Regions from separate parts of the Cellvibrio polysaccharolyticus genome, predicted to be linked through region 2. Evidence: predicted binding sites of a transcription regulator. Region 2 holds the regulator's gene; each other region holds the start of a gene.

Region 1 (8,232 bases), 870 kb from region 2:
ATCCGCCAGCTCCCAGGTGATCACCGGCACCTGCTGCCAATCCTGTAACGAACGCGCTTGCAATACCGGCTCGGCACCACGATCCACTACCGCCGTACTACCGCTAACCACCGGTACTTTTCTCTTCAGCAACTGTAATCGCAATATTAGAATGCCCGCCAACAGAGACCGTGGCAGCAGGTTGTAAACCAGCATGCTGGCTAATAAAAATGACCACCAGCCACCGGCTAATTGCGGATCAACCGGCGCTGGCTGAATGCGGTAAAAGCGGGTTGCCTCTACCAGCTCCATAGAGGGCAAGGCGGCAGGCCAGAGTTCCCGCCAGGGAAGAGCAAGGCCGCGAGCCAGGTGATAAAGCGGCTCGGGGCCCTGCAACAAAGTGGAGCGCCAGCCAAATGCCAGGTCGGAAAATAGCAGTAAAAAGCCGAAGCCGCACAACAGCCCCAGAGCAGCGATAAGCCACCAGACTTGCAACAACAACGCCATCGACAAGCGCTCTGCAAGGGAGGGGTGCCATTGTGCATGTTGCTGACGCCAGCGGAACAGCCAGGGGCGACGGCGCCCGGTCAAGGCCGGAATCACCGCAAGCAACGAACCCAGTAAAGGCAGCCCGGCCCACAATAACCACACATAAATTACGTTGATGCGCCCCTCGGCAGAATAAGCCAGCCCGGCCGCCGCCATCACAATGCCCAGCACGAAGGCAGCCAGCGCCGTAAGTGGCGTCAGGCGAATTGAAAGTGCAACGGCAGAAGGTGCCGTGGCAAAGGGCCAGCGAAATAAAGACAAGAGGCGCATCCATCATCAGCAAAGGTAAACGCGGATACTACCAGCAGTGTTCGCTCAACAACATGCCCGGCAACCGGGGGCGTTTTATAAAAACCCGGCAACGCCTGCTTGCCGGTTATGCCTCTCAGGTCTGTTGCATTGGTCACACTACTGGCAATCCGGATGACGGTTTCGGTGGCAATAAGCCAGGCTTGTATAAAAGCAATAATCCGGGAGGATGAATGATGTCAGCCAATATTGTCAGTGGCGAAAGCTTCGATCATAAAATCGCAGCCGTTTTTACCAGCGAGAGTGAAGCCCTGGATGCAGCCGAGCGGTTGCGGCAAAACACCCGCGTTCGCGATGCCCAGATCTTTATTCTCAACCCGCACGATCCTCATACCGGCAAAGGCCTGGAGCCGGAAGACAAAGGCATTTGGAAAACCCTGGTGCGCTCACATATCTGGTTGGGTGCCGCCGGCGCAGTAGCCGGGCTGTTACTGTTTGCGCTGCTGATGGCAATCGGCATTGCATTTATCACCAACAATGCCTACACCAGCGCGCTTATTTTGCTGGTTTTCGGTGCGGTAGGCGGCATGATGCTGGGTGGTCTATTAACCTTGCGGCCGGATCATGAGGCGTATTTGATGAATGCCCGCCAGGCATTAAAGGAAGGTAAATTCGTGGTGGCAGTACATGCTGCCAACAGCGAGCAACAGGAAGAAGCTGAAAAAATTCTGCATCAGAAAGCAGACGATACGACCCAATCGCTTTAACGGCGGGCCGTTAATTATGGCCATAAAAAAGGCGAGCCAGGCTCGCCTTAACAACATGATGAAACGTGTAAACCTTTAAGCAAACTCAGTTGCGACGCAACCGCGCAAGACCTAACAAACCCAGGCCCATCAGCATCAACAACATCGCAGATGGCTCCGGAACTTCACTTACCGGTGCAGCCGTCCAGTTGAACAAATGGTTATGCACCTGGCCTGAACCTGAGTAAGACTTGGCAGCCAAAGCACCGTCAAAATCATTCCACATGGTTACATCAGCATAAGGAGCCAACACCGAACCATTGATGCGGCTTGAGCCAAAGTTAATGCTGGTCGCTTCATAGAAGTTCCAGAGAATATTGCTGGCACCAATATTGTTGCTGTTGGCCCATGCCTGGAAGCCATTGTTAAAGTTCACACCGCCATTATTGGAGATGGACTTGCCACCCACGTTAATAATAACGGTAGAAGCAGAACCGGCATTCAATGACCAGTTGCTGTTCTGAGCAAACAGTTGGCTGCCATCCAGATTGAACACCGCAACACTGTCGCTACCGGTGTAGCTGAAACGCTTGTTGTTGTGGTCAGCAGTAAACAGATCGCCATTGCTCGGCAAGGAAGAGAAAAACGTGCTATCGGCATACAACTCTTTTGCCAACGCCTGGGTTTTGCCCGCCAGGGTATTGTCAGTAGTGTTACAAGCCTTGTTCTGATTCAGGCCGTTACCATTACAGTTAATACCGCCATTGTAAGCAGTGCCCGCCGCCAGATAACCGGCCTGAACGGTAACGCCATTGGAGGTAATTTTACCGGCTACTTCAACGCTGTTCTCGCGTGAAGATTTATCCATACGACTGCCAAACTCGGACCAGCCACCTTTAAGGTCGCCACCGATAAACGCCTGGTCATAAACATGGAGACTGTTGGCGTTAACATCGCCCAACACAATCAGGTTGTAGTTACTTAACGGCGTAGCGGATACAACGCTGGTCAAACCCAACAAAACAACACCCGTTAACACTTTCAAATTTCTTGCGATTGCATGCATACGCATATAAGTGGCATTCCTGTAGAAATAAAGCCTTGAGAGCCGTAAAATCGGCTCATTCGCTTGTAGTAAAGCAAATACTGTACCTGCGCCGAATTTTCCTTTTAGGCCATGCACTTAACAAACCGCATGAGAAGCAGATCACATTTTAATGTAAATCTGGCCGACATAACAGTAGGCGTCGAACAAAAAAACAGCAGTTCGATTGTTTTTGAATCCGCCGCATTTCGCACTCTTTTGATGATTTTAGCGACATTCCCGCACTAAAACTATTCTCTTTTTCAATTTTTTAGGATAAGCCGTTAGTGTCGATAAATTTAACAGTATAAAAGTGCTTTTTTACACTTTTTGGGCCCCGGTTTTATGGAATTCAGTTTTCCCGCCATAGGCATTCTGCGCAGCTGTTTCAATGAAAAATTTGCTACCCCGCGGCAACCGGGCCTGGCCGCGCATGCCACCGCACGATTGGAATTTTTGCCGCCTTACAATCAGCCGGAAGCACTGGAAGGACTGGAAACCTGCAGCCATATCTGGGTGCAATTTGTATTTCATGCCAACCAGCGCAAAACCTGGTCCGCCAAAGTGCGTCCTCCGCGCTTGGGCGGTAATCGCAGCATGGGGGTTTTTGCCACCCGCTCGCCGGTTCGTCCATCGCCAATCGGCTTATCGGTGGTAAAGCTGGAGGCGGTTCACTGCGAAGGCGACCGCTGCTGGCTGGAGCTGTCCGGCATCGACATGATTGACGGTACACCGGTGCTGGATATCAAACCTTATGTACCCTATGTAGACTGCGTGACCAACGCCACCAATTTTTTTGCCGACCAACCTCCGCCCCTGCTACCGGTAACCTTTGGGCATGAGGCAGAAACCCGTCTGGCGCAGCTGGAGCAGAGCAACAGGTCGCTTTATGGCAATTTACGGACATTGTTGGTGGAAGTGTTGCAACAGGACCCCCGCCCCGCCTATCAGCAACCGGATGCCGAACGTATTTACGGCGCCCGCCTGTGTGATGTGAATGTGCGCTGGCGCTATGACACCCTTTCAAACCCGCTTGTTATTGAAGTTATCGACATCAACTGAGCCTTTTTTGCCAGGGTCGATACTGTTAGCTTTTTACACATGAATAGATATTGGAAACCGATTTATGCCTCTTCTGAAAACACTCTGCATTGCCCTGCCACTGCTTACCCTGACCGCCTGCTCTGCCAACCTGCCGCAGGTGATGCAAACCGGGGCTGACGTTGCCAGCGCCTCCGGCTATAACAACCAGGCGCAGCTGGTGCGCGGTATCAAGGAAGCGCTGGAACTGGGCAGCACGAGGGCCGCTACGCAACTGGCGACCACCGGTGGTTACAGCCAAAGCGCTCTGTATCGCATTGCTCTGCCAGAGAACCTGCAACCGCTGGCCAAAAATTTGCGTCAACTCGGCCTTGGCTCGCAGCTGGATCGGGTTGAAAACCTGATGAACCAGGGCGCCGAAAAGGCCGCCGCCGAAGCCTCGGCAGTTTTTATTACCGCGGTTAAGAACATGACCATTACCGATGCGCTGGGGATTGTTCGTGGCAGCGACACCGCCGCCACCGACTATTTCCGCCAGCAAACCGAAACGATATTGCGTCAGCGCTACGCGCCCATCATCAAACAGAACCTGCAACAAATCGGCTTTTATAACCAGTATCAGCAATTGTTAAACACCTACAACCAGCTGCCGCTGGCTAACAAGCCGTCGCTGGATCTTGAACAACATGTGCTGGAGCAAAGCCTGAATGGCCTGTTCCGCCAGATCGCGACAGAAGAGAAACAGATCCGTAAAGACCCGATTGGTCGCGGAAGTAGCATTATCGGTGCTGTTTTTGCCCAATAATCGGGCAAGTGCGTCTTACACCGGGCGGCGCCTGTGGTATTATGCCGCCCTTCTTTTTATTCCGGTTTTTCCTTTCTTTTTCAGCTACCCGAATCAGCCCGTCTTCGAGGTTAAATATTCATGAGCAAAACGTCCCTGGACAAAAGCAAAATCAAATTTCTGCTGCTGGAAGGTGTCCATCAGTCAGCCGTCGATACCCTGCTGGAGTCCGGCTACACCAATATCGAATACCTGAAAACTGCGCTGGCAGAAGATGAGCTGATCGAAAAAATTCAGGATGCACATTTTGTTGGCTTGCGCTCACGCACCCAGTTGACCCGCCGCGTTTTTGAAAATGCGCCAAAACTGATTGCCGCCGGCTGCTTCTGCATTGGCACCAACCAGGTGGACTTGAAAGCCGCCCAGGAATTCGGCGTAGCCGTTTTTAACGCCCCCTACTCCAACACCCGTTCGGTGGCCGAGCTGGTTATTGCCGAAGCCATTCTGTTGCTGCGCAATATTCCGTCCAAGAACTTCATCTGCCATCGCGGCGGCTGGGACAAATCAGCCACCGGTTCCTACGAAATTCGGGGCAAAACCCTCGGTTTGATCGGCTACGGCTCTATTGGCAGCCAGACCAGCGTACTGGCCGAGTCGCTGGGCATGCACGTACAGTTTTATGATGTGGTTTCCAAACTGCCGCTGGGTAATGCGTCCCAGGTGCGCAGCCTCGATGAACTGCTGGCAACTTCTGACATCATCAGCTTGCACGTACCGGAAACCGGTGCCACCCGCAATATGATGGGCCGTCGTGAAATCGAGCTGATGAAAAAAGGGGCCATCCTGATCAACGCCTCTCGCGGTACCGTGGTTGATATCGATGCCCTGGCCGATGCAATCAAAGCTGGCAACCTGACCGGCGCCGCTATTGACGTATTCCCGGAAGAGCCCAAAGCCAATGGCGATGAGTTCATCAGCCCGCTGCGCGGCCTGGAAAACGTGATTTTGACCCCGCATATCGGCGGCTCCACCATGGAAGCCCAGGCCAATATCGGTGTAGAAGTGGCAGAAAAACTGATCAAGTATTCTGACAACGGCACCACCACCAGTTCGGTCAACTTCCCTGAAGTGGCACTGCCCGGACACCCGGAAGCACACCGCCTGTTACACGTTCATGCCAACGTTCCGGGTGTACTTTCTGCCATTAACAAGGTATTTTCTGACAATAACATCAATATTGCCGCGCAATATCTGCAAACCAATGATAAAGTGGGCTATGTAGTATTAGACATCAATTCCCCGTATAGTGAGGTTGCTCTTGAGCAGCTGCGCAATGTGGAAGGAACCATTCGTTGTCGCGTATTGTTCTGATTTACACGTTTCCGACTCAACGCTAGTCGTTGAGTCAACGGAGTTACACCGGTTTCCAGCCCGACGATCAGCAAGACGAGGGTGCGTTCCTCGGAGCAGCGCCCGTAAAAAAGCCGAAATCCTCACGGGTTTCGGCTTTTTTATTGGAAAAAATATAAAGGTTGCAGCCTCAAGGTGCCAACCAGCGCTCCATCTCGGCCAGTACCTGATTGCGATATTCAGGGCTTTCATTGATCAGCTGATGACCCGCATCAGGGATAAGGTGGATTTGGGCGGAGGGTATTTTCTGGCGGATCTGCTCAAGGTTGTAGCGCCAATCCACGGTTTTATCACCAGTCCCCTGAATCACCAGGATGGATTTGTCGAGTAATCTGGCGCAGCGCACGCTGTCGTGCCATAGCGCCATAGCGCCTACCCACTTCAGGGAAAGATAGCGGGATTGCAGGGGATCACCGGACTGGATAAAACGGGTAAACGCCGGATCGTGGGAACTATTGGACGTACCACGAGCCAGCCGGCGTAAAAACGGACGCGCCAGATAAAACGCAAACCGCCCCAGCTGCCAGCCACACGGCAAAATCAACGGGGCACATAACACGGTTTTTTCCAGCGAGACGTTGTCAGCGTTGTCGCCGAATCGCCACTGGTAGTTGAGCAACACCGAGCCGCCGGTACTTTGGCCAAAGCCAAAAAATGGAACAGGTAACAGATGGCGCACCCGGGAAAGGATATCCCTCAACACATCGCCATACTGGTCAAAGGAATCAATCGCCGCCTGCTCACCACTGCTCAGGCCATGACCCGGCAGGTCAAAGGTAACAACCGCCAGATCATGCTCCAGGGCAAAGCGGATGGCATGGCCAAAAATCCCTACATGGTCATAATAGCCATGGATAACCACCAGGGTTCCGCGCGGATTCTGCGGCAACCAGTAATGGGTGGCAATGCGAAAGCCACCGCTTTCCACCGCACCAAAGGCATGGCGCAAGCCGGGAAAATGCGCCTGAAAATCCAGCCCATAGGCGGCGAGGTAGTCGTGCGGCAAAGCGCTGCGAGCCCATTGTTCATCTGCCTGGATATCAAATTGCAGCAGAGGCATGTCTTCAGCCAGCCGGGTAAGCTGTGCAGGGGTCAACATCATAAGCAACTGTTAATCGTCAAATCCGAAACCATGAGCATAGCGCGGGATTGGTCGTCGGCATAGTAGAGGTTTGGAGTTGGATGGCAACGCACTTCGCAAATTCCCTCGCCTGACAAAACAATACTTTTCGTAATTATTCTCATTCTCCACAGCGCGCTTTTAGTACTGGCAGTTAACCTCTGCGTGGTTACTCGGCTCAGGTGCAGTGCTTATCATTTCTTTCGGCCCAGCGTATTTTACGGCAGCCTTTTCCTGCAGCGTTAATGGCAGTCATTTTGCGGTGTGGTGGTTTACAACTGGCTATCCGCCGGTGATTCTGCTTCAATCGGGACAGCGGCAAGCACTTCCACTATAATTTGCCTTCGATAACGATAAAGTTTCGGTTAATTCATGAAAGCGCATATTTTTAATATTCATGATGTCGTCCTGTTGATGACCATTGCAGAGTGTCTGCTGCTGGCAATTTTTCAGGCGGTGTTACCGGTCACCAACCGGTTGGCCAGCCTTTTATTGACCGGTTTTTTACTTTGTATTGCCATTGGCTCAAGCTGCATTCTGATTCTCTGGAACGGCTTCGTTCACATCACGCCTTTATTTGATCAACAATTACTACCCTACTTCCTGGTGGCCGCCCTGCTATTAAAAGGCCCCATCTTATATTTTTATGTTGTCGCGCTGACCCAGGAGGGTTTTAAATTAAAACCCTCACACGGGTGGCACGCAGCGCCGGTAATAGCGACTTTTATCTGGCTGGCGGTGTTTGGTATTGCCAGTGCCGATTTAAGTTTCCGCACGGTTGATAGCACCGCGCTTGAGCGGGAGCTGGTGAACTTTGTCTGGCATTTGGCCAAAATAGTGCCGTTTGTTTATGGCATTGCGGCGGTGGTGAAAACACGAAAATATTTCACCGAATTAAAAAACCAGTACTCCGATTTTTCCAGCACCGAACCTGGCTGGCTTAATGTTCTGACGATTGGTTTTCTCGCCAGCTGGGCGCTCAGTGGCCTCTCGCATATTATTGCGCAAACTGCCTCACCGGATGTTTCTGACAGTTTCGGTATTGCCGATAACTACATTATTTTTATTTTGATCAATGCGCTTTTCACCTACAGCCTGGTGTACGCCCACAAGCTGCTTACCACCCGTGAAGAACCCGCCCGGGATAAAATTGATGAGAAGCTGACCAGCAGCGCTATTGAAAAAGTGCAGCAAGGCATGGAAAGCCAGAAACTTTTTTTAAAGCAGAATTTGAATATTGAGGAGTTTTCGCGCCGGGTAGATTTGCCGG
Region 2 (8,232 bases):
CTGCCTGGATATCAGCGTTGAACGTGAAGCTTGCCCCCTGGCGCTGGCACCTACCGCCAGCACTACCGTAACGCTGGTGATGGGCGATGCACTGGCTATTGCCTTGCTGGAAGCGCGGGGTTTTACCGCGGAAGATTTTGCCTTTTCCCACCCGGGCGGCACCCTGGGTCGAAAACTGCTGTTACGGGTTGCCGACATCATGCATGACGAAACCGCCATCCCCCGGGTTTCACCCACCACACCGCTCCTGCAAACCCTCATGGTGATGAGTGAAAAAGGTTTTGGCATGACAACGGTTGCCGATGACAGCACAGACTTGCTGGGGGTTTATACCGACGGCGACCTGCGCCGCAGCATTGATCGCGGTATCGATATCCACACCGCGGTAGTGGGCGATGTCATGAACCGGCAACCGATCACCGTGGCCGCCAACGCGCTGGCGGCTGAAGCGCTGGCGGTGATGGAGCAGAAGAAAATTAACGTGCTGCTGGTAGTAAACGAACAAAAGCGGCTGATCGGAGTGGTCAAAATAAACGACATACTGCGCGCCGGCATTATTTAACTTCAAACGGCAATATTAAAGAATGAGTGATTTACTTCAGCAACGCGCCAAAGCGATTCGCCTGCTAATGCTTGATGTCGATGGCGTACTGACAGATGGCAAACTCTACTTCGGCAACAACGGCGAAGAAATGAAAACTTTTTGCACACTGGATGGCCATGGCATCAAGATGCTGCAAAAATCCGGCGTGCGGGTTGGTATCATCACTGGCCGGAAAAGTGAACTGGTCAGGCGCAGAGCCAGTGACCTGGGCATTACAATTCTGCTGCAAGGCCGGGAAGACAAATGGGATGCATTGCAGGAACTGTTTGCCGACAAAACCTTGTTTGAAACCCCGGTAGCCCCCGAAAATATTGCTTTTATGGGTGATGACTGGCCGGACCTGACCGTTATGTCACGGGTAGGGTTGGCGCTAACCGTGGCCAATGCACACCACAGCGTGGCCGAGCGCGCCCACTGGCAAAGTCATTTGCGGGGCGGCGAAGGCGCGGTACGTGACGCTTGCGATATGATTATGAAAGCGCAAAACACTTTTGAACGGGCGCTGTCCTATTATCTTCCCGACTCACCCGGCACGGAATAACCTGCAACAGGACTTACTGATTCATGCTACGCATTCCCCTGCCATGGCTTACGCTGATAGTGGCCACCCTGCTGTTTTTCGTGCTGCGTGAGAAATCACCTACGGAATTACTTTCTCCAGCCGTCAATGAAGAAGTTGTCCGTTTTCCGCACGCCTATATGATTGATATAGATACCGAAGATTTTGACCAGAATGGCAAACTGATCTCGCGGATGAGCACACCCGCGGCACAACATTTTCAGATCAATCCCGAGGCACCGGGCCCCGACGATCACACCATCTTCACCCAGCCAAAAATGTTTTTCTTTTCAGAAAGAGATGCCACACCCTGGCGGCTCAGCGCCATGGAAGGTCACAGCGATGCCAACGGCAGTGTGATCACGCTCACCAACAATGTCCGCATTGAGCAACAGGACGCCGACAGCAGCAGTTTTCTGGTTACCACCAGCCTGCTGACAATTCGCACCCTGGACCAATTCGCCGAAACCGACAAAGCTGTTAAGATGCGCGCGCCTCAGGGCGTCGTTGAAACCATTGGCATGCAAGCCTGGCTGAATGAAGATCGAATCGAACTCCTATCCAAAGTCCGAGGGACTTATGCACCGTAAATCCGGCCCCTTTATTTTTGCTGTGGTCTGCGCCCTGATTGGCGCCCATGCTCATGCGCTGCCATCCGATATTGAGCAGGAAATCCGCATTGAGGCCGAGCGCGCCACTCTGGATCAAAAACAGGGCATTACAACCTATACCGGTGACGTGCAATTTTCCCAGGGCAGCATGTCGATCAATGCCGACACCGTCATTTTTCATTTCAATACTGAAACCCAGAAAATTGACAAAATTCACGCCACAGGCTCACCGGTGCTCTACCAGCTGCAACCCACGGAAGACAAAGGTCTGATGCGGATTGAAGCCACCGAGGTGACCGCTACCTTTGATGGCAACCCGCAGCGGCGAATTTCCACCATCAATGCACGCGGTGTACCGGCGCTCTACCAACAGCAGCCCACACCGGACAAAGGCATCATCAGCGCCCGGGCGCAGAGCATTACCTACACCCCGTCCAGCCAGAGCCTGGCACTGGAAGAACATGCATCACTGGAGCAGGATGGTGCATCAATGAGCGGCACCCGCATTGTTTATGACCTCAACAAAGAGGTTATGCAGGCTGCAGGCGGCGAGAGCGAAGACCGCAAGCGCATTGAAATCATCATTCCACCGCAAACCATTCAGGAAAACTGATCAGGACTTATGGCTACTCTTTACGCTCGTAACCTTGCCAAAAGCTACAAAAAGCGCAAGGTCGTTATTGATGTCTCCCTGTCTGTCAGCAGCGGCACGATTGTAGGCCTGCTCGGCCCCAACGGCGCAGGAAAAACCACCTGCTTTTATATGATTGCCGGGTTGATTACCGCCGACAACGGCCGCGTACTGCTCGACGACAAGGATTTAACCCACCTGCCCATCCATGGTCGTGCACGCGCCGGTATCGGTTATTTACCCCAGGAAGCTTCGGTATTTCGAAAGCTGTCGGTAGCCGACAACATCATGGCAATTCTGGAAACCCGTAGCGATCTCGACAGAAAGCAGCGTCTGGCCAAACTGGACTCATTGCTGCAGGAATTTCACATCACTCACATTCGGGACAGTCTCGGCATGGCACTGTCAGGTGGCGAACGCCGCCGGGTGGAAATTGCCCGCGCCCTGGCCACAGAGCCCCGCTTTATTTTGCTGGATGAACCTTTTGCCGGGGTTGACCCCATCTCGGTCAATGACATCAAGCAAATCGTAAGACACCTGAAAGATCGCGGTATCGGGGTATTGATTACCGATCACAATGTGCGCGAAACCCTCGATATCTGCGAAACGGCCTATATCGTCAGTGAAGGTCACATTATCGCCGAAGGCACTGCCGAGACAGTTTTGGCCAATAACAAAGTGCGTGAGGTGTATCTGGGCGAGAATTTCCGCCTTTGATTGAAGATTTATTTGACGCCAGGGCCTTGACTTTTGCAAATAACACACAACAAGGCACAAACATTGCTTAGCCTTGTTGCTTGCGAGATCAAGGCTGTCTAAACTCTACTTCATCGACCACTGTTCTCGTCTAAGCAGGATCAGCTTTTTAAACGATGAAGCAATCTCTCCAGTTAAAGCTCGGTCAACAACTGACCATGACTCCGCAGCTGCAACAGGCCATTCGCCTGCTGCAGCTCTCCACACTGGATCTGCAACAGGAGATACAGGAAGCCCTCGACTCCAACCCGATGCTGGAGATGGAAGACAGCTTCGACAACCCTCCTGAATCCGCCGAAAAAGACGACCTTGATTACACACGCCAGGCTGAAATAGCCGCTGACCTGCCGGGTGACCGCCCGCTGAGTGATGCCCACTCTTCTTCGTCTGACAGCAGCGAAAACTTCTCTGATCACGACAGTGACTTCCGGGAAACTGACAGCTTCAATGAAAGCGATGGCTTTTCCGAAAGTGATGTCGTGGGCGAATGGAATGAATCCATCCCTACCGACTTGCCGGTAGATACCAGCTGGGATGACGTTTACCAGACATCCAGCTCCGGTAGCAGCAACTTTGAAAATGATGACAACGACTTCGAAAGCCGTCGGGCTGCGGTCGATTCCATCTACGACCACCTGATGTGGCAACTGAACCTCACGCCATTTTCCGATCGCGATTATCTGATTGCGCTGGCCATTATCGACGCCGTTGAACCTGGCGGCATGCTGTCGGTTTCTCTGGACGATATTTTTGAAGGCCTGGCTGCCGAACTGGAAGAGCTGGAACTGGACGAAGTGGTCGCCGTTCAACATCGCCTGCAACAATTTGACCCTTGCGGCGTTTGCAGCCAGAACCTTGCCGAATGCCTGCTGGTGCAACTGCAACAATTCCCGACGGATACGCCCTTCCTCGAAGCCGCCAAAACCATCTGCAAAAATTATTTGCCGCTGCTTGGCAGCCGCGACTATCGCCAGCTGATGCGCAAAACCCGGCTCAAGGAAAATGAACTGGGCCAGGCAGTTTTGCTCATCCAGGGGTTGAACCCCCGCCCTGGTGACATTATTGCCAGTGGCGATACCGAATATGTAGTACCGGACGTGTTTGTTGAAAAACGCGATGGCCGCTGGATCGTCGAGCTGAACCCGGATATCGCACCTCGCCTGCGAATCAACGCCAACTATGCCTCTATGGTCAAGCGCGCCGATTCCAGTAGCGACAACACTTTTTTGAAAGACAACCTTCAGGAGGCGCGCTGGTTTTTAAAAAGCCTGCAGAGCCGCAACGAAACCCTGCTGAAAGTTGCCAGCTGTATTGTTGAAAAACAACGCGGCTTTCTTGAATACGGCGCCGAGGCCATGAAGCCGCTGGTGCTGCACGACATCGCAGAAATTGTGCAGATGCATGAGTCCACTATTTCACGCGTAACCACACAAAAATTCATGCACACGCCGCAAGGCATTTTTGAGCTGAAGTATTTTTTCTCCAGCCATGTGAGCACTGAAGGTGGTGGCGAGTGTTCTTCAACCGCGATTCGTGCACTGATTAAAAAACTGATCAGCGCCGAAAATGCGAAAAAACCATTGAGCGACAGTAAAATCACCGACCTGCTGGCCGAGCAGGGAATTCAGGTAGCCCGTCGCACTATTGCAAAATACCGGGAGTCGTTAAACATCCCGCCGTCCAACGAGCGGAAATCGTTGATGTAATCGCACCGATCAGGAAACGTTATTTATTCTCAAATTTGAAGTTCAATGCGAACCAATAAAAGAGTAAATAATCAGATAAAAAGACGGATTGAAAAATCCATTGATATCGCCAACAAAGAGGAAGTATCCATGCAGATTACGATTAATGGCCATCACCTGGAAGTCACTGAAGCCCTTAAGCAGTACGTAGAAACCAAACTGGAAAAGCTGGATAACCACCACGACAAAATTACTTCTGTGCATGTCATCCTTGGGGTTGATCACCTCGATCAAAAAGCGGAAGCCACGGTGCACGTCAGCGGTAAGGATTTATTTGCTGATGCCGTAGAAGCGGATATGTATGCGGCCATTGATAAACTGGCGGACAAACTGGATCGCCAACTGATTAAACACAAAGAAAAATTACGTAGCCATCGTTAACCATGACAATCCCGGAACTGATTACGCCCGATCGCACCCTGTGTGCTATTGAAGGTGTTAGCAAGAAACGCACCCTGGAAATTCTCGCCAATACCATTGCACGCGCCGTACCCTCTATTAATGCCGATGAAGTTTTTCGTCGGCTGATAGCCAGGGAACGCCTGGGATCTACCGGCATCGGTTTCGGGATAGCCTTACCGCATTGCCGCATGGAATGCGGCAGTAAAGCGATAGGCGCCCTGATTACTCTGAAACAACCTATTGAGTTTGATGCAATTGACGGCCAGAAAGTGGATATTTTATTCGCTATGCTGGTACCGGAAAATGCTAATGCAGAACACCTTGATACCCTATCCTCTCTGGCTCGTTCGCTTAATGACGCGGGTTTTCGTGATTCCTTGCGCCAGGCGGACAGTGATCAGGCTCTCTTTCAGGCGGCTGTTTCATAATTTAACCGGCACCGGAATTTGCCGCTTGCCCTGAACGTTTTTTTTATTCATCCTGAGCCACGCCCTGGATAACCGGAGCCGTTTCAGGATTTCAGCGGATCTTTCCTTAATACGCCGAGCAGGATTTTACTATGCATCTCGTCATCGTCAGCGGACTGTCAGGTTCAGGAAAAAGTACTGCCTTGCACGTGCTGGAAGATGTTGGCTTTAATTGCATAGACAATTTACCGATCAGCCTGCTGCCACCCTTGATTGCCCAGATTCAGGCCCATCAAAATAATGAGCAGCGCTTTGCTATTGGTATTGATGTACGCAACGCCTGGCAAGATTTGACGGAATTCCCCGACGTTATCGACTCGCTGAAAACCGCCGGCATGACGTTTCAGGTGCTCTTTCTCGATGCGCAACCCCATGTGCTGGTGCAAAGATTCAGTGAAACCCGGCGCAAACATCCGCTGAGTGACAAACACACCAATCTGGCCGAAGCCATCGCTACAGAACAGCGATTGCTGGAGCCGGTGAGAGATAATGCGGATCAGGTGCTGGATACCAGCAACCTGAACTTGCATGAGCTGCGCGATCTGGTTAAAGAGCGCGTGGTAGGTCGCCACGAATCTACCATGGCGATTTTATTTGAATCCTTCGGTTTCAAACACGGCTTGCCGGTCAATGCCGACATCGTATTTGATATGCGCTGCCTGCCCAATCCACACTGGAAAGCGCATTTACGGCCACAAACCGGTAAAGACGCCGAGGTTATCGATTTTCTGGAAGAACAACCGGCGGTTCAGGAGATGTACGATGATATCGAGCGCTATCTGACCCGCTGGTTACCCCGCTACCAGGCCAATAACCGCAGTTATATCACCATTGCCATTGGTTGTACCGGTGGCCAGCACCGCTCGGTCTATTTGAGCGAGCGGCTGCAAAAACATTTTGATCATACCTTCAGCGATGTTCAGGTCAGGCATCGCGATATATTCAAACACAAGAAAGCCTGACAATTATGCTGAATAAAACTGTCACCATCGTGAACCAGCGCGGACTGCATGCACGGGCGTCGGCCCGTTTTACCAGTACGGCGACACGGTTTAATGCTGCTATGCGAGTGCGCATTCACTCACCCGACAACAGCGGCGCCTGGTCAGATGCCACCAGTATTATGTCGTTGATGCTACTGGCGGCAGGCCAGGGCACGCTGCTGGATATTCAGACAGAAGGCAAGGAAGAGCAAAAAGCGATGGATGCTATCTGTCAGTTGATTGAACAGCGCTTCGGTGAAGAAGACTGATTTTAGCGCTGAATCCCGATTGTCGTTGTCTCCCCCGTTAATCTCCCACCCGAAATAACGCCGACATGGCTATAATGCACCCATTACACCGGTGCATATCCGTTGTTTACCCGGGACTGTTGGCCAACCCGACACCCTCTCTATTTGCCTGATTCACCCCACGGGTGAATGCAACAGGCATTATCGCGATTTTCTTACAGCACTATTTTTTTACGGCACATTTATGGTTTATAAATACGACGACATTAATCCGGACGATTACATCAAGAGTAAGTCCCAGGTAAAGCGTGAAATGACGGCGCTGCAGGAGCTGGGTGAGAAGCTGGTTGAGATGAATGACAAGCAACTGGCCACCGTCCCGCTCGATGAACATTTGCTCAGTTCTATTCATGAAGCCCGCAAGATGCCGCTGCGCGAAGCGCGTCGTCGCCAATTGCAATACATCGGCAAATTGATGCGCTCGGCAGATTTTGAAGAGATTCAGGCGGCAGTCGATAAGCTGCAAAACGTCAGCGACCAGTACATTCACCGCCAACATCAGATTGAGCGCTACCGGGATTTATTGATTGACGGCGACAAGCAGGTTTTTCAAACCCTGGTGACCCGCTACAAGGACGTGGATGTTCAGCATTTGCGCCACCTGATCAAAGCAGCGCAGCAGGAACAGGAAAACCATCAGGCGCCGAACAATGCGCGCAAACTGTTTCGCTACATTCGCGAACAAATTACCTTGCAGGATGGTGAGGAGTAATAACGCCTAGTCGTTATTACTCGCTTCGGCTTCTTCTTCACGGCGGTTACTGACGTTCTGACGAAGACTTTCCTCGCTCTCGAACAGGCGATCAAATTTCATCACCGGATCATCCCAGTTGCCACGGATGGTATAGGAAACACTGGTCGCCTGATTCACCTGCTTTCTAAAAATTTTACTCACCAGATAGATACCCGCTGCCGCCGGTAAACCGGTCGCCAGTGCGGCCAGAAAAGTCAGATTACCCGCTACCGGCAACGCCGCTACCAGGCGGGCATCAATAGTTTCCTGCTGCAAATCAATGGTGCCAGCCAACTGCAAGCGGCTGGACGGCCCTTCCACCAGCAGCGGTTCGGTTAGTTGCAACTGGCCGTTATCAAAATGGATGCGCCCCTGAATGCTGTCAAAGGCCAGACCGGTTTTGTAGAGATCGGAAAAATCGAGCCGCAGGCGA
Region 3 (8,232 bases), 690 kb from region 2:
TCAGTATGTTTCAGGCTGCCACCCAGATTAACGAACAAACCCTCAGTTTTTTGCCGCGGCTTATCATGACTATCGCGACCATCATGATGGCTGGCCCCTGGCTGATTACGCGCTTTATGGATTTGTTTGACCGCTTGTTCAATAACATCCCCTATCTCATCGGCTAGCGTATGAATGAGCTACTGATCAGCGAAGCGCAACTGAACCAGTTTATTGGTCAGTATCTGTGGCCCTTGCTACGTGTCAGTGCTTTCTATTTTGCCGTCCCGGTTATCGGCGCGCGGATGGTGCCAGCGCGCGTGCGTATCTTGCTATCGCTGTTAACCGTCATGCTGCTGTCGCCCATGCTACCGGAAATTCCCACTACACCTTTTCTATCTCTGGGTGGCATGGTAATGGTGGTCAAGGAAGTATTGATTGGCCTGGCGCTGGGCTTTATGTTGCAAGTGGTGATGCATGTGTTTGTGCTGGCCGGGCAATTGATAGCGATGAAAATGGGGCTGGGTTTCGCGTCCATGAATGACCCGTCCAACGGCGTTAGCGTTACCGTGTTATCGCAATTCTATCTGTTAATGACCACCTTGCTTTTCTTGTCTATCAACGGACATTTAATTGTTATTCAAATGCTGGTCGATAGTTATGAGGCTTTTCCCTTAACCGGGGAAGGCTTGCAACCTTCGCACTTTTTTACGGTGTTCAGCATGGGCTCGTGGATGTTCAGCGTGGCCTTGGTGATTTGTTTACCGCTGTTTACCTCGCTGCTGGTGGTGAATATGTCGTTCGGCGTAATGAGCCGTTCAGCACCGCAAATGAACGTGTTTACCGTTGGCTTTCCCATCACGCTGATCTTTGGTTTGTTATTGATGTGGTACGGCCTGGGTAATTTTTTACCGCTGTTTGAATCCATTATGCAGGAAGGTTTCCTTATTGTTCTGCAATTGCTGGAGGCGCCCTGATGGCAGAAGGCGGCGACAGTAGTCAGGAAAAAACCGAAGAGCCCTCGGCACGAAAACTTGAAAAGTCTCGTGAAGAGGGCCAGATTCCCCGATCGCGAGAACTGACCACCACCGCTATTTTGTTAGCAGGCACAGTTGGCCTTTATATTTTTTTCGGTTTCATGACCTCCAAAATAGTGGGCATAACCCGCCATAACTTCACCATTCCCCGCGAGTCCATTTTTGATCCGGACGCGATGATCGCTTATTTGTCTACGTCTTTTTACGACGGCTTTGTCAGCATGTTTCCGCTGTTCGGTATTTTGCTGGTAGCTTCTGTGGCGGGCCCCATTGCGCTCGGCGGCTGGTTGCTCAGTGGCAAAGCGATGGCTCCCAAATTCAGCCGCATGAACCCTGCTGCCGGTTTGAAACGCATGTTTTCGATGAAGTCACTGATTGAACTGGCTAAAGCGCTGGGTAAGGTGGTGGTGATTCTGGGCGCGACTATTTTGCTGCTATTGGCGTTGCAGCAAGCGATGTTTCGTTTGTCCGATGAAAACGTGAATACCGCCATTGTGCATTCGCTGGAGCTGAGCGGTTATGCGGCGATTATTTTGTCGGCGGTTACGGTGGTGATTGCGGCGGTGGATATTCCTATTCAGCTGTGGGAGCACAACAAAAAGCTGAAAATGTCGAAACAGGAATTGAGAGACGAATCCAAAGATACCGATGGCAAGCCGGAAGTAAAAGGGCGCATTCGTCAGTTACAACGGGAGATATCACAACGGCGCATGATGTCCTCGGTGCCGGATGCGGACGTTATCATTACCAACCCGACCCATTTTGCGGTGGCGCTTCGCTATGATCAGGACAATATGTCGACGCCTGTTTTGTTGGCGAAAGGTGGTGATCGGGTTGCTTTGAAAATCCGCGAGATTGGCAAGGAGCATAAGGTCGAGATTATTGAATCGGCGGCGTTGGCGCGGGCGATTTTTTATACGACTGATATTGATCAGGAGATTCCTTCCGGACTGTATGTGGCTGTTGCTCAGGTGCTTGCTTACGTTTTTCAGTTGCGTACTTACCGTAAAGGCAAAGGTGAGCGGCCGCCGTTTCCTCGTAATATTAAATTGCCGAAAGATATGCAGTTTGATTGATTTGGCCGGTGAGGCGGCGAAATAACAAAAGCTATTGTGCAGGCAGCGGCGTTAAACCGTGGTTCAGAAGACGCCGTGAACCCATCCCTGGGGGCTCGACTGCCGCATCCATGCGGCAGACGCTTCTGAACCACGGTTTAACACCGCCGCTTTGAGGTTGGTGGTTTTTATTCTGTCGGATATCTCAAATATTTCCCGTATCTCTGGCCTTGAGGTATCGCAGACGCTTCTGAGCTACTGTTTAACACCGCCGCTTTGAGATTTGGGGTTTTCATTCTTTCGGGTATCCCGAATATCTCCAGTATCTCTGGCTTTCATACATCTCAGACCGTCTGCCGCATGGATGCGGCAGTCGAGCCCCCATGGATGGGTTTACGGCGAGTCTGAGATGTATGAAAGCCAGAGGTGCATTACACAATTTCTTTCGATTACGACTATTTTTAACCTTTTTTACAAATCGGTACGCTTTTTGCGATATGGGTCACACAGACTTATAACCGTCAAGAATCCGTACTCTTATGGCTCTACCAGGACTTCCGCAATTTCGTAAACCCGACGCCAGAGTTGTGTGGAGCCAGGCGCGTGGCCTGAGCAAAGGCAATTTGGGTATCCCGTTATTGCTGCTCATGTTGCTGGCAATGATCATATTGCCGATGCCGGCCTTTTTGCTGGATACGTTTTTTACCTTCAACATCGCGCTTTCTATTGTGGTGTTAATGGTTGGTATCTACAGCAAACGTCCGTTGGACTTCGCGGTTTTCCCCTCCATTTTGCTGATCGCAACCCTGCTGCGTTTGTCTCTCAACGTTGCCTCCACCCGCGTAATTCTGCTAAACGGCCACGAAGGTAGCGATGCTGCCGGTAAGGTGATCAAGGCGTTCGGTGAAGTGGTAATTGGCGGTAATTACGCCGTAGGTATTGTGGTATTCCTGATTTTGATGATTATCAACTTCGTGGTAGTGACCAAGGGTGCCGGTCGTATTTCAGAAGTAAGCGCCCGTTTTACCCTGGATGCAATGCCAGGCAAGCAAATGGCGATTGATGCCGACTTGAACGCAGGTCTGATTGATCAGGACGAGGCGCGTGATCGCCGTAAGGAAGTTGCCAAAGAGGCTGACTTCTATGGCGCGATGGACGGTGCGAGCAAGTTTGTGCGCGGCGATGCGGTGGCGGGCATTTTGATTATGGTGATCACCATCATCGGTGGTCTGGCTATCGGTATGATCCAGCACGGCCTGAGTTTTCAGCAGGCAATGGAGTTGTACATTCTGCTGACCATTGGTGATGGTCTGGTGGGTCAAATTCCGGCGCTGTTATTGTCTGTGTCTGCCGCTATTCTGGTAACCCGCGTTAATACCTCCGAAGACATGGGCCAGCAGGTGATCGGCCAAATGTTTGCTACGCCCAAGGCGCTGGCGATTGCCGCTTTTATCCTGTTTATGATGGGTTCCATCCCCGGTATGCCGCACGTGGCATTTATGGGGTTAGGCGCGGCGGCGGCTGGCCTGGCGTATTTTATTCACTGGAGAAAAAATCAGCCGGTCGCGGTTGAAGATAATGGCTATATTCCCTCGTCTGCGCGCATGGCACCGGACGCGCAAGGGCAGGGCGGCGGTATGCCCGCTGCTCCTCGTACGGTGGCCTCTCTGCCGCCGGCGGCAGAACCGACCGAAGTAGGTTGGGACGATGTACAGCCGGTGGATGTGATCGGTCTGGAAGTGGGTTACCGGCTTATCCCGATGGTGGATAAAAACCAGGGCGGCGAATTGCTGGGGCGAATCAAAGGCGTCCGCAAAAAACTGTCTCAGGATATGGGTTTTCTGGTGCCTACGGTTCACATTCGCGACAACCTGGATCTGTTGCCCAATGCCTATCGCATCAGTTTGATGGGCGTTGCTGTTGCCGAAGCCGAAGTCTATCCGGATCGCGAGATGGCGATTAACCCGGGCCAGGTATTTGGCACCCTGGACGGTATTAAAACCAAAGACCCGGCGTTTGGTCTGGATGCTATCTGGATTCAGGCATCACAAAAAGAGCAAGCGCAAACCCTCGGTTACACCGTGGTAGATGCAAGTACCGTGGTTGCCACTCACCTTAACCAGATTCTGCAACAGCACATCCACGAATTGCTTGGCCATGAAGATGTGCAAAAGCTGCTGGATATGCTGGCCAAATCCTCTCCCAAGCTGGCAGAAGAGTTGGTGCCCAACACCATCAACCTCAATGTGTTCCTGAAAGTTCTGCAGAATCTATTGCGGGAGCGGGTGCCCATCCGTGATATCCGCTCCATCGCCGAAGCGTTGGCGTCTACCGGCGGCAAGAGTCAGGATCCCGCCACTTTAACGTCAATTGCACGGGTTGCCCTGTCTCGCCAGATAGCCCAAAACATTGTCGGTTCCGAGCTAAACCTGCCAGTTATCTCGCTTGAGCCCGCGCTGGAACAGTTATTGCTGGGTAGTGTGCAACAGGCACAAAAATCTGGCGCTGATGACAGTGCGTTTATTGAGCCGGGGCTGGCTGAGCGCTTGCAGCAATCGCTGATAAGTGCGGCACAGAAGCAGGAAATGGCGGGTAAACCGCTGGTACTGCTGGTTGCAGCGCCCCTGCGCATGATGCTGTCACGGTTTGTTCGCCACAGCGTGCCGGATATGCGGGTATTGGCCTACACCGAAATACCTGACAACAAGCAAATTACGATTGATGCCAGCGTTGGCGCCAACAATTAATCGCCCCAGTGCGGGTCCGGAGAGACACCATGCAAGTAAAACGTTTCGTGGCTGCCGATATGCGTCGCGCACTGGAGCTGGTTCGTCAGGAGCTTGGCCCGGACGCTATTATTCTCTCCAGCTCCCGCACAAAAGACGGTGTTGAGCTGCTGACAACGCTTGCTGCTGACAGCGAATTGGCGCAGTTACAACAGGCGGCCCAAGTGCGCAGCCTGCCAACCCCGGCGGTGCAGACAGCTCCTGAACCTGCGCATCGCCCCACCTCCTTTGCCCCGGCTTTTGCCGAAGCCTCAGCGCTTTCAAGAGCCATGGACGCTGAAAATTATTCAGCATCCGGAAAAAGCGAACAGGAGTTGGCCGATGAAATGGAGCGCGCACGCGAGCGCATGCTGGCCAGTCGTCGTGCCGAAGCCTCTGCTAAAAGCTTGCTTCGCGAACAGCAGGAGCGTATTTCGCAACCTGCACCGCGTATTCAGGAAGATATGCCTGTCCGCGCCGCTACGCGTGCGCCCAGCGCTGCCGAGCGTTACCCGCTGGTTGATACCCAGGAAGAAAATTACCCGGTGCGTGCGGCGGCAGAAAGCCAACAATTATCCGATTTGCAAGCCGAGCTGGCGGACATGCGTTTTATGCTCGAGCAGCAACTGCAAGCGCTGACCGGGCAGCAAGGTATGGCGTCATCGCCGGTGCTTGCCAGCGTGGGTCGTCGTTTGGAACGGATGGGCTTTACGTCGAACATCATTGCCAACGTTTTGACCCGCTGCAAGCGTCAGGATGTATTGCCGGAAGCCTGGGCCGATGCGCAGGCCAATCTCGCCCGCCAATTGCCGGTAGCCGGCAGAGACGTGGTAGATCAGGGCGGAATCTATGCGTTTGTTGGCCCAACCGGTGTCGGTAAAACGACGACTATAGGAAAGTTGGCAGCGCGTTTCGTATTGCGCCATGGCGCTGACAGTGTCGCGCTAATAACTACAGATACTTATCGCATTGCGGCGCACGATCAATTACGCTCTATGGCGCGTATTATGCGCGTGCCGGTAAGGGTGGTAGAGGACAAACAGGAGCTCGGCCAGGTTATTGACAGTTTGAAAAATTACAAACTGATTCTCATTGATACGGCGGGTTTTCGACATGGTGATCCGCACCTGACTGCTCAGTTACAATCGCTGGCCAAACAGCCCGAGATTAAAACACTGCTGGTATTGTCGAGTAACAGCCAGCAGCAAATGTTGAAAGCGTCCATTCATGCTTACGGTGCTGCGGGTTTGAAAGGTTGCATTCTTACCAAGCTGGATGAAACCGCCAGTCTGGGAGAAGCCCTGAGTGTAATCCAGCAGAGCAAATTGCCGTTGGTCTACACCACTGACGGCCAGGATATTCCAAAGCACATTGAAGTTGCGCGTGGCCATCAACTGGTAACACGGGCAGCCGGTTTGTTAAAAAGCCAAATGCGACCGTCAACCCCGGTCAGTTCGCAACAGCGAACTCGTGCATTGGTGTAACAGCATTTTTATTAACTTCTGCGTTGCCACTGTTGGCAGCGCAAGCGTACAGAACAACAGACGTAGCAAACGTCAGGAGACAGCGCTCAAATGAGTCAATTGCGTCCCGTGCAGGTAATTGCCGTATCCGGCGGAAAAGGCGGGGTAGGTAAGAGTAATATTTCCGTCAACCTCAGTATTGCGCTGGCAGAATTGCGCCGTCGCGTGGTCTTGCTGGACGCTGACCTGAGTTTGGCCAACGTGGATGTATTGCTCGGACTAAAAGCCGAACATACCCTGGCAGATGTACTCGCCGGCACCCATACCTTGAGCGAAGTGCTGGTGACCGGCCCTGCTGGTATTAAAATTGTGCCGGCATCCTCCGGTGTGCAGCGCATGGCATCGCTGGGTCCTGCTGAACACGCCGGTCTTATCAACGCGTTTAACGATCTCGGTGACCAGGTTGATATTCTGGTGATTGATACCGCCGCCGGTATTTCCGAGACGGTGGTGAGCTTTCTGCGTGCTGCCAATGAAATCGTGGTGGTGGTGTGTGACGAACCCTCATCCATCACCGATGCTTACGCTTTGATCAAATTGCTCAATAAGGAATATCAGGTACAACGCTTCCGCGTTGTGGCCAATATGACCCGCACCCAGCACGAAGGCGCGCACATGTTTAATAAGTTGAACAGCGTCTGCGAACGATTCCTCGATGTGAGTCTACAATTTCTGGGTAGTGTGCCGTTTGATGAGAATGTTCGTAAATCGGTACAAAAGCAAAAGGCTTTGCTGGAGTTCGCCCCTTCTTCAAAAGCTGCTGTTGCCATTCGTAATCTGGCCAAAACTGTCGATCAATGGCCGTTACCCGGCGCACCCACCGGTCGTCTGGAGTTTTTTGTCGAGCGCCTGTTACAGGCTGCCAACAATCGCTATTAACCGCCTGCGAGAGTTCCGTTATGGCCGCAGTTGATGGATTAGCCATGTACGACAAGACACAACAACTGAATCAGCCTATCCGTGTTGAGGAATACGCCCCTCTGGTGAAACGCATTGCGTACCACATGATGGTGCGTATGCCTGCGTGTGTGCAGGTAGATGATCTGATTCAGGCGGGCATGATCGGGCTGCTGGAAGCGGTACAAAAATATGACGGTACGCGCGGCGCCAGTTTTGAAACTTACGCCGGTATTCGCATTCGTGGTGCAATTGTTGACGAAATGCGTCGTGGTGACTGGGCTCCCCGCTCGGTGCATCGCAACACCCGTTTGATCGCCAGTGCCATTCGCACGGTAGAAGCCCGCTGCGGGCGCGATGCCCAGGATTCGGAAATCGCCGCCGAGCTGGATATTCCTCTCAATGAATACCACGCGATGTTGCAAGACAGCAACAGCAGCCGCCTGTTCAGTTACGAAGAAACCTTTGGTGACGACGACAGTAACATTGATGCCAGTGAATCCAGCAGCGCCTACGCCAGCCCGCTGGAGGGGTTGCAACGCGATGCCATGAAACGCGCGCTGGCAGAAGCCATTATGCAGTTGCCCGAACGCGAGCGGCTGGTGCTGGCGCTGTATTACGACGAAGAATTAAACCTGAAAGAAATCGGTCAGGTATTAGGGGTAAGCGAGTCGCGGGTGAGTCAAATACACAGCCAGGCAGCGCTTCGCCTGCGTACCCGATTGACCGATTGGAAGAGCAAAGATTGACCCTGAACGCATTTATGAGTAATTTGACGCCATTTTAGCGTAATGAATGGCTTTTTTATCAAAATGCCACTCAGGAAAAGTGTTTCCAGGCCGACATAGTCAGCAAACACCGCATAATAGTGGCGGCTATAACACTCGTATTTGCCAACAACTACATCGCCGGTATCTGCCGGTTTGATAATGATTAGAGTTTCACGCTTGAGTAGCTGGAGGTTGCATTGGATAAG
Region 4 (8,232 bases), 2.5 Mb from region 2:
CTATGGCGATGCAGGGCGCGGGCTACCAGCTCTTTACCGGTACCGGACTGGCCGTTGATCAGCACTGTAATATTGGATTGCGACAGCCGACCAATTGCCCGAAAAACTTCCTGCATGGCCGGTGCTTCACCAATGATTTCGGTGTTCAGCTCAAGCGTTGCTTCCTTGCGGTGGTCGCGACGCTGTTCTTCGGCGTGTGCCAGCGCACGCTGGGTAACGGCTACGGCGTCGTCAACATCGAAAGGTTTGGGCAAATATTCAAAAGCACCACCCTGATAGGCCGCTACGGCGCTGTCGAGATCCGAGTGGGCGGTCATGATGATGATGGGGATGCGCGGTTGGTTGGCATGCAGGGTGGCCAGCAATTCCAGCCCGTCCATACCCGGCATACGAATATCGCTGATAATCGCGTCGGGGGTTTCGCGCTCCATTTGTTTTAGCGCGCTGTCTCCGGAATCGAATACGCGCGTGTCAATGTGCGCCTGCTGCAATGCTTTTTCCAATACCCAGCGAATTGAACGATCATCATCGATGATCCATACCTGATTAGATTTCTGCATGAGATTTGTCCATAGGTAGGTAAAGGGTAAAACGGGTTTGCCCCGGCTCACTCTGGCATTCGATCAGGCCGTTGTGCTGGTGAATCAGGTGCTGTGAGATGGTCAGCCCGAGGCCGGTGCCTTCGGCGCGGCCGGAAATCATCGGGTAAAAAATATTTTCAATCATCCGCGCGGGAATGCCCGGGCCGTTATCCAGCACATCAATACGGCACACCAGCGGGTAGTGTTTTCTGCCGATGGTGAATTGCCGCTGGATGCGGGTTTTCAAACGAATAACACCCTTGGGTGTTGAAGATTCCAGTAGCGATTGCATGGCATTGCGCACAATGTTCAGCAGTGCCTGAATCAGCAATTCCTTGTCGCCGAGGATGTTGGGAATGCTCGGATCGTAATCGCGAATCAGCGTAATAGCGTCTTTGCTTTCGGCATGAATAATGGTTGCAACCCGTTCCAGCACTTCGTGAATATTCAGCTGGTTGTGGCGCGGTAACTGGTTTGGCCCCAACATCCGGTCAACCAGGTTACGCAGGCGGTCGGCTTCATCAATGATGATGTTGGTGTATTCCTGCAAGCCGCTGTCGGGCAGTTCGCGCGCCAGCAATTGCGCCGCGCCGCGAATACCGCCGAGCGGATTTTTAATCTCATGAGCCATGCCGCGTACCAGATTGCGGGTGGTTTCATGGGAGGTGTTGAGCATCTCTTCGCGGCTGATGCGCAGCAAGCGATTGATGGGCTGGATCTCCAGAATCAACCCTTCCTTTTCACCAAACGGCGTCACCGTATAGTCCACGGTAATGTGGCCGCCGCTCAGCAATTGCCATTCGGTATGGCGCTTGGTGTAGTGATTGCTCTGAATCACTGCCTGCTTGAGCTGTTTTACCGTTTCCGTTGCTTCATGAAAAAAATGGGTAATAGGCTCGCCGGCACTACGGTCAAAGCTGACGGACAGAAGCACTTCCGCCGCCGGATTCATGTAGTGCAACAACAGGTTGCTATCAACCAGAACAATCGCGGTGTTCAGGCTGTCGAGTATGGGTTTGAAAATGTCCCGGGTAATCACCGGTTGTCAGTCCTCTGAACAGAGTGGCCAGATTGAGCCACATGAATCGTATGGATGCCATTTTTTACAAGCATCTCAATAGCTTGGCTGAGAGGCTCGGGTTACTGTCGTTGTCATTGCAAAAAGCAAACCAGTCGCGATAGCTTTGAGAGAAAATAAGTCAAAAAAAGCCGTATTTTGAAAAGGCGCGTGCACAATGATGTGTCAGACCCGCATTTTTACGGTCAATTCGAAGTTGTATGTGGCGGGCAGGTAAAGTTCAGCGGGAAAAATAACGCACCAAAACCACGCCGACCTTTCGGAAGGCGCGATGGTGCAGCATTTTTATCCCGAAAAGATCACCCAGAGTATAGGTGTGCTCAATTTTGGTGCAAGCGCTTATCGCGGTGAAGGTTGCGGCGTTGCGTTCCTTTTGACGGTGGGGCGAATCACATTCACTTCCAGGGCATCGGATTGCCCGAGAATGTTGCCATCGTTGTCGATGACATCAATGGTAATGCGGTGGGTGCCGCGGGGAATATCCTGAATAACAATGCTGGTCGATTTGGTTTCTTCGATCAGCTCATCGTTAATGAAATACAAAATCCAGTGATTTTCAGATAGCGAATGGCTCAGGCCAACCGCGATAGCAAGATCGCGCTGACCGGGCGGGATAGTGACATTTTCTCGCGGGCTGAGCACATTGATGTCGTAGCGCTCCAGTTGCGGTTGCTGTGGTTTGACGCGCTCCGGTATGGATGGGGCATTGCCGGAAGACAGGCTATTGATAGGTGGCAGATTCACCTGCTCGCTGTCGCCAGCCAGCGGCTTGTCGGTATAAACAACATTGCCGTCCTTGTCGCGGGTTTTATAGATATCGGTGGCCATGGCCGGCAGTGCCAACACTCCGATGAAAACAGCCAGATAACGTAGCAGCATACGGTCTTCCTCCCTCGCTGAGACCGCAGATTACCTTATTCGTTGCCCAAAGAAAAAGCCCGACCGGATAACCGGTCGGGCTTTTCGACAATCGCAACACAAGGATCGTGCGGGCGAATTACACGCTGTAGTACAGCTCGAATTCTACCGGGTGCGGAGTCATGTTGATGCGCTCGATTTCCTGCTTTTTCAGCTTGATGTAAGCATCAATGAAGTCTTTGCTGAATACGCCGCCTTTGGTCAGGTATTCGTAATCGGCTTCCAGAGCTTCCAGAGCTTGTTCCAGGCTTGAGGCAACAGTCGGGATCAACGCTTCTTCTTCCGGCTCCAGATCGTACAGATCCTTGCTGGAAGCTTCGCCCGGATGGATTTTGTTCTGAATACCGTCCAGACCAGCCATCAGCAGCGCTGCGAAACACAGGTACGGGTTAGCTGTTGGGTCCGGGAAGCGGGCTTCAATACGCTTGGCTTTAGCGCTGGTTACGTAAGGAATACGGATAGAAGCAGAGCGGTTGCGAGCAGAGTAAGCCAGCATTACCGGGGCTTCGTAGCCTGGAACCAGACGCTTGTAAGAGTTGGTAGAAGCGTTACAGAAAGCGTTCAGAGAACGGGCGTGCTTGATGATACCGCCGATGTAGAACAGAGCCATTTCGCTCAGACCCGCATAGGAGTCACCGGCGAACTGGTTAACACCGCCTTTGGAGAAAGACTGGTGAACGTGCATACCTGAACCGTTATCACCGATCAGTGGCTTCGGCATAAAGGTAGCGGTTTTACCGTACTGGTGAGCAACGTTGTGTACGCAGTACTTCAGAATCTGTACTTCGTCCGCTTTTTTAACCAGGGTGTTGGCGCCAACACCGATTTCACACTGACCGGCGTTAGCCACTTCGTGGTGGTGAACTTCAATTTCCAGACCCATAGCTTCCATGGCATTACACATGGCAGCACGGATGTCGTGCAATGAGTCAACCGGAGGAACCGGGAAGTAACCGCCTTTTACGCGTGGTGAGTGGCCGTGTTTACCTTCAACGTCATCACCTGAGGACCATGCAGCTTCTTCAGATTTGATTTTGTAGAAAGCGCCGCCCATGGTGCTGGCGTAGTGGACGCTGTCAAAAATAAAGAATTCCGGCTCCGGGCCAAACAGAGCGATGTCGCCCAGACCGGTAGACTTCAGGTACTCTTCAGCGCGCAGGCCGATGGAGCGCGGGTCGCGGTCGTAGCCTTGCATGGTGGCAGGTTCTACCACGTTACAACGCACGATGATCATGGCTTCTTCAGAGAACGGATCAAGAACAGAAGCAGCGTCATCCGGCATCAAAATCATGTCGGATTCGTTAATGCCTTTCCAGCCACCAATAGAAGAACCGTCGAACATCTTACCGTCGGTGAAGAAATCGTCGTCAACTACGTTGGACGGATAAGTAACGTGTTGCTCTTTACCTTTGGTATCGGTAAAGCGCAGATCAACCCAGCGCGCTTCGTGCTTTTTGATCAGGTCCAGAGTTTTAGACATTGAATGCCTCCAGTAAGAGCAGCCTTGACGGCCGGAAATATAATTTAAATTGATTCTTTCTCAAGCCCGATCAGCGCTCGCCACCCTTGCAGGCGAGCCGGGCGAGAACCAGGGTATTTTGAAAGTGGCAAAATATATGCCATTTCCCAAAAATAGCAACCAGCCGCATTAAATAAGGGCTTTTTCATTAAAACGCTAGCGAAAAATTTGCTTTGCGCACCAAATTGGTGCCTGTTTTTTCGCTGTGCACCGTTTTGGTTTGCTTGTCAGAATTTTATGCTTATCAAGAGCGCACATTGCTTTTTCTTCTGTCGTGCTGTCGCCATTTACATTATTTAAAGCGACTTTCCCTCGACGGCTTGCGGGGCAATTTTCGGTGCGATCATAGTAACGCAAATTAGCGACGTTTTTTTAACGGTTTTATGACCTGTCTGCAAGCTCACCGCGCCGGGAGCGGCTGAGGTATAATCGCCGCCTTTTTAACCTCTGCGGTTGTTGCTGCGTTATCTGACAGGCTTTCCTCATGCATTTTATCATCAAGGTCTTTCCCGAGATTTTTGTCAAAAGCGCTCCGGTGCGTAAACGCTTTATCAAACATCTGCGGGACAATCTGCGCCGTCTGATGGTACAGGTAGATGCAAAGGTGGAAGTGAAAAGCGATTGGGAGAAGCTTGAAGTATTGTCACCGGGCGCTGACGAGCTGATTACCGCGCAGGTTGCCGACATCCTTTCGCGCACGCCAGGTATTGGTAATTACTCACTGATCACGGCTTACCCGCTCGGTGATCTGGACGATATTTTCCAGAAAGTGTTGCCGCACTGGAAAGAAGCGCTGGCCGATAAGAGTTTTTGCGTGCGGGTAAAGCGCAACGGCAATCACGTATTCAGCTCGGTGGATGTTGAGCGCTATGTGGGCGGCGGCTTGCTGCACAATACGCCGGCGCGGGCGGTTGACCTGCATAATCCGGATATTATCGTTCCTCTTGAGATCAAGCACGACCGGCTGTTTGTTATCAGCAGTAAATTTAAAGGCCTGGGCGGTTATCCGCTGGGCGCGCAGGATGCCGTGCTATCGCTGATTTCCGGCGGTTTTGACTCTACGGTATCTACTTATTTATCCATTCGTCGCGGTCTGCGCTCGCATTATTGCTTCTTTAATCTCGGTGGTCGGGCACATGAAATCGGCGTAAAAGAAGTGGCGTATTACCTGTGGAATAAATATGGCGCTTCTCACCGGGTCAAATTTGTCTCCGTACCTTTTGAAGATGTGGTGCGCGAGATTCTGGAGAAAGTGGATAACGCTTATATGGGTGTCATCCTGAAACGCATGATGTTGCGTGCGGCAGAGCAGGTGGCCGAGTCGCTGGAGATTCCGGCGCTGGTGACGGGCGAAAGTGTGGCTCAGGTATCCAGCCAAACGCTGATCAACCTGAATATGATTGATCGTGTGACCGATATGGTGGTGCTGCGTCCGCTGGCGACCATGGACAAGGGCGAGATTATTGATTTGTCGCGCAAGATCGGCACCGAAACCTTTGCTGCCAGCATGCCGGAATATTGTGGTGTGATCTCGGTAAACCCGACCACCCGCGCCAAGTTGCACCGGGTCGAAAAGGAAGAGTCGCGCTTTGATTTTGCGGTGCTGGAGCGTGCCATTGCCGAGCGGGTTGCGCAGAATATTGATGAAGTTGTGGATGATCTCAATGCCGATTTGTCGGTGCCAGTGATCGGTTTTGCTGATGCCAGCCATACCATTATTGATATTCGCCACCCCGACGAAGAAGAAACCCGTCCACTGCGCGTGGAAGGTGTCACCATATTGAAAATACCTTTCTATAGTCTCAACAACCGTTTCGCCAATCTGCCTCAGGAGCAAACCTACTGGTTGTATTGCCAGAAAGGGGTCATGAGTCAATTGCATGCTGCCAATTTGAAAGATGCCGGGCATGGCAATATTGGTGTTTATCGCCCCGAGCCAGTGAGCGCCTGTGCTATCGGTTGATTTTGTCCGGCGCCGAACGGCCGCTTTTTCGGGGTGATTGCCAGGTGCCGGACAAAAAATCGCCAATTTTTTCGCTCTGGTCATATCGCTGACATCAAGACGCGGGTATAATTCGCGCCCTTCGTATTTACATGCTTAAGAGAATTTTATTGTGAGTGATCAATCTGCTATCCAGAACTTGCGCAATATCGCCATTATTGCCCACGTTGACCATGGAAAAACCTCCATGGTCGACCAGTTATTGCGTCAATCCGGAACTCTAGATCGTCGCGATGACAGCGCTGATCTGATTATGGATAGCAATGATCAGGAACGTGAACGCGGCATTACCATTCTTGCAAAAAACACCGCCATCCGCTGGAACGAATACCGTATCAATATCGTGGATACCCCCGGTCACGCCGACTTCGGTGGTGAAGTAGAGCGTGTATTGTCGATGGTAGATTCGGTGTTGCTGATCGTTGATGCGGTTGGCGGCCCTATGCCGCAAACGCGTTTCGTAACACAAAAAGCCTTTGAGCAGGGTTTGAACCCGATTGTTGTTATCAACAAAATCGACCGTCCGGGCGCGCGTCCTGAGTGGGTTGTTGACCAGGTGTTTGACCTGTTTGACCGTTTGGGCGCTACCGATGAGCAGCTCGACTTCCCGATTATTTATGCTTCTGCACTGAACGGTGTGGCAGGTCTGGACCCGGAAAATATCGCTGACGATATGACCCCGTTGTTCCAAATGATCGTTGATAAAGTAAAACCGCCAAAAGTTGACAGCGAAGGCCCGTTCCAGATGCAAGTATCTGCTCTGGATTACAGCAGCTATGTGGGTGTTATCGGTATTGGCCGTATTACCCGCGGCTCGCTGTCGCCCAACCAGCAAGTGGTTGTGGTTGATCACGAAGGCAACACCCGTAAAGCCAAAGTACTGCAAGTTATGGGTTACCACGGCCTGCAACGTATCGAAACCGATAAAGCTTTCGCTGGCGACATCGTCTGTATTACCGGTGTAGATAAGCTCGGTATCTCCGATACCCTGTGCAGCCCGGATGCCGTTGAAGCACTGCCGGCGCTGTCTATCGACGAGCCAACCGTCAGCATGACCTTCCAGGTAAACGATTCACCGTTTGCCGGTAAAGAAGGCAAGTACGTTACCAGCCGTAATATTAAAGATCGCCTCGATCAGGAACTGATTGCAAACGTTGCATTGCGCGTACAGCAAGGCGACTCGCCGGACAAATTTATCGTTTCCGGTCGCGGTGAATTGCACTTGTCGGTATTGATTGAAAACATGCGTCGTGAAGGTTTCGAGCTGGGTGTTTCCCGTCCGGAAGTTGTTAAGAAAATCGTTGACGGCGTAGTACACGAACCCTTTGAGCAAGTGGTTATCGACGTTGAAGATCGTCACCAGGGTTCTGTAATGGAAGAGCTGGGCCTGCGTAAAGGCGAGCTGACCAACATGGAGCCGGATGGCAAAGGCCGCATCAAGCTGGAATTCCTGTGCCCGTCACGTGGTTTGATCGGTTTCCGTGGCACCTTCCTGACCATGACGTCGGGTAGTGGCATCATGACCTCCATCTTTGATCATTACGGTCCGATTAAAGAAGGTGAAGTGGCCAAGCGTCAGAACGGCGTGCTGGTATCCATGGTAAAAGGTAAAACCCTGGCTTACGGTTTGTACCCGTTGCAGGACCGTGGCCGTTTGTTCCTGGGTGCCGGTATCGAAGTGTACGAAGGTCAGATCGTTGGTTTGCATTCCCGCAGCAACGACCTGGTGGTTAACCCTACCAAAGCCAAGCAATTGACCAACGTGCGTGCCTCCGGTACTGACGAAGCGCTGACCCTGTCTCCGCCCGTTCGTCATACGCTGGAGCAGGCGTTGGAATTTATTGAAGACGATGAGCTGGTTGAAGTTACACCGAAAAGCATTCGTATTCGTAAAAAATTGCTCAATGAAAATGAGCGCAAGCGCGCTAAATAATTTTCATCGGTAATTGAAAATCCCCCTGCGGGTTACACGGCAGGGGGATTTTTTTTGTCTGCAAATTGCCAATAACCTGAATCAAAATTTGTGCACTTAAATGTGGCGCATGAAGCGTGTCGCCATCGGCGGGCCTGGTGATTATGCGTATAATGCGTGCTTTTTTACTCGTGCCGGGAGCATAGGTATGGAGCTGGTCTG

The links. The regulator sigma-54, encoded in region 2, starts transcription at its own class of promoters, with help from an activator protein. The targets are predictions, from matches to a motif close to TGGCACANNNNTTGCNNT.
Region 1: C4F51_RS02875 (choice-of-anchor A family protein) is a predicted target of sigma-54. The motif match lies at 2,660-2,677, and genes of this name have one in related genera.
Region 3: flhA (flagellar biosynthesis protein FlhA) is a predicted target of sigma-54. The motif match lies at 2,551-2,568, and genes of this name have one in related genera.
Region 4: glnA (type I glutamate--ammonia ligase) is a predicted target of sigma-54. The motif match lies at 4,182-4,199, and genes of this name have one in related genera.

Annotation. Positions count from the first base shown of each region.
Region 1 is NZ_PRDL01000001.1:627,826-636,057, reverse strand. It holds gene C4F51_RS02885 (DUF2868 domain-containing protein) at 1-789, opposite strand, end outside; gene C4F51_RS02880 (YrzE family protein) at 1,011-1,544, shown strand; gene C4F51_RS02875 (choice-of-anchor A family protein) at 1,630-2,595, opposite strand; gene tsaA (tRNA (N6-threonylcarbamoyladenosine(37)-N6)-methyltransferase TrmO) at 2,953-3,669, shown strand; gene C4F51_RS02865 (DUF4197 domain-containing protein) at 3,734-4,453, shown strand; gene serA (phosphoglycerate dehydrogenase) at 4,574-5,803, shown strand; gene C4F51_RS02855 (alpha/beta hydrolase) at 5,973-6,944, opposite strand; gene C4F51_RS02850 (AraC family transcriptional regulator) at 7,335-8,232, shown strand, end outside.
Region 2 is NZ_PRDL01000001.1:1,496,374-1,504,605, reverse strand. It holds gene C4F51_RS06440 (KpsF/GutQ family sugar-phosphate isomerase) at 1-562, shown strand, start outside; gene C4F51_RS06435 (KdsC family phosphatase) at 585-1,145, shown strand; gene lptC (LPS export ABC transporter periplasmic protein LptC) at 1,169-1,753, shown strand; gene lptA (lipopolysaccharide transport periplasmic protein LptA) at 1,743-2,387, shown strand; gene lptB (LPS export ABC transporter ATP-binding protein) at 2,397-3,122, shown strand; gene C4F51_RS06415 (RNA polymerase factor sigma-54) at 3,278-4,867, shown strand; gene hpf (ribosome hibernation-promoting factor, HPF/YfiA family) at 4,997-5,287, shown strand; gene ptsN (PTS IIA-like nitrogen regulatory protein PtsN) at 5,290-5,736, shown strand; gene rapZ (RNase adapter RapZ) at 5,868-6,737, shown strand; gene C4F51_RS06395 (HPr family phosphocarrier protein) at 6,743-7,027, shown strand; gene yjgA (ribosome biogenesis factor YjgA) at 7,251-7,778, shown strand; gene C4F51_RS06385 (YhdP family protein) at 7,785-8,232, opposite strand, start outside.
Region 3 is NZ_PRDL01000001.1:2,190,538-2,198,769, forward strand. It holds gene fliQ (flagellar biosynthesis protein FliQ) at 1-167, shown strand, start outside; gene fliR (flagellar biosynthetic protein FliR) at 171-956, shown strand; gene flhB (flagellar biosynthesis protein FlhB) at 956-2,092, shown strand; gene flhA (flagellar biosynthesis protein FlhA) at 2,719-4,818, shown strand; gene flhF (flagellar biosynthesis protein FlhF) at 4,848-6,320, shown strand; gene C4F51_RS09365 (MinD/ParA family protein) at 6,411-7,238, shown strand; gene C4F51_RS09370 (RNA polymerase sigma factor FliA) at 7,259-8,005, shown strand; gene cheY (chemotaxis response regulator CheY) at 8,224-8,232, shown strand, end outside.
Region 4 is NZ_PRDL01000001.1:4,005,220-4,013,451, reverse strand. It holds gene glnG (nitrogen regulation protein NR(I)) at 1-560, opposite strand, end outside; gene glnL (nitrogen regulation protein NR(II)) at 547-1,617, opposite strand; gene C4F51_RS16930 (DUF4124 domain-containing protein) at 1,999-2,538, opposite strand; gene glnA (type I glutamate--ammonia ligase) at 2,657-4,057, opposite strand; gene thiI (tRNA uracil 4-sulfurtransferase ThiI) at 4,581-6,059, shown strand; gene typA (translational GTPase TypA) at 6,211-8,031, shown strand; gene C4F51_RS16910 (sulfite exporter TauE/SafE family protein) at 8,219-8,232, shown strand, end outside.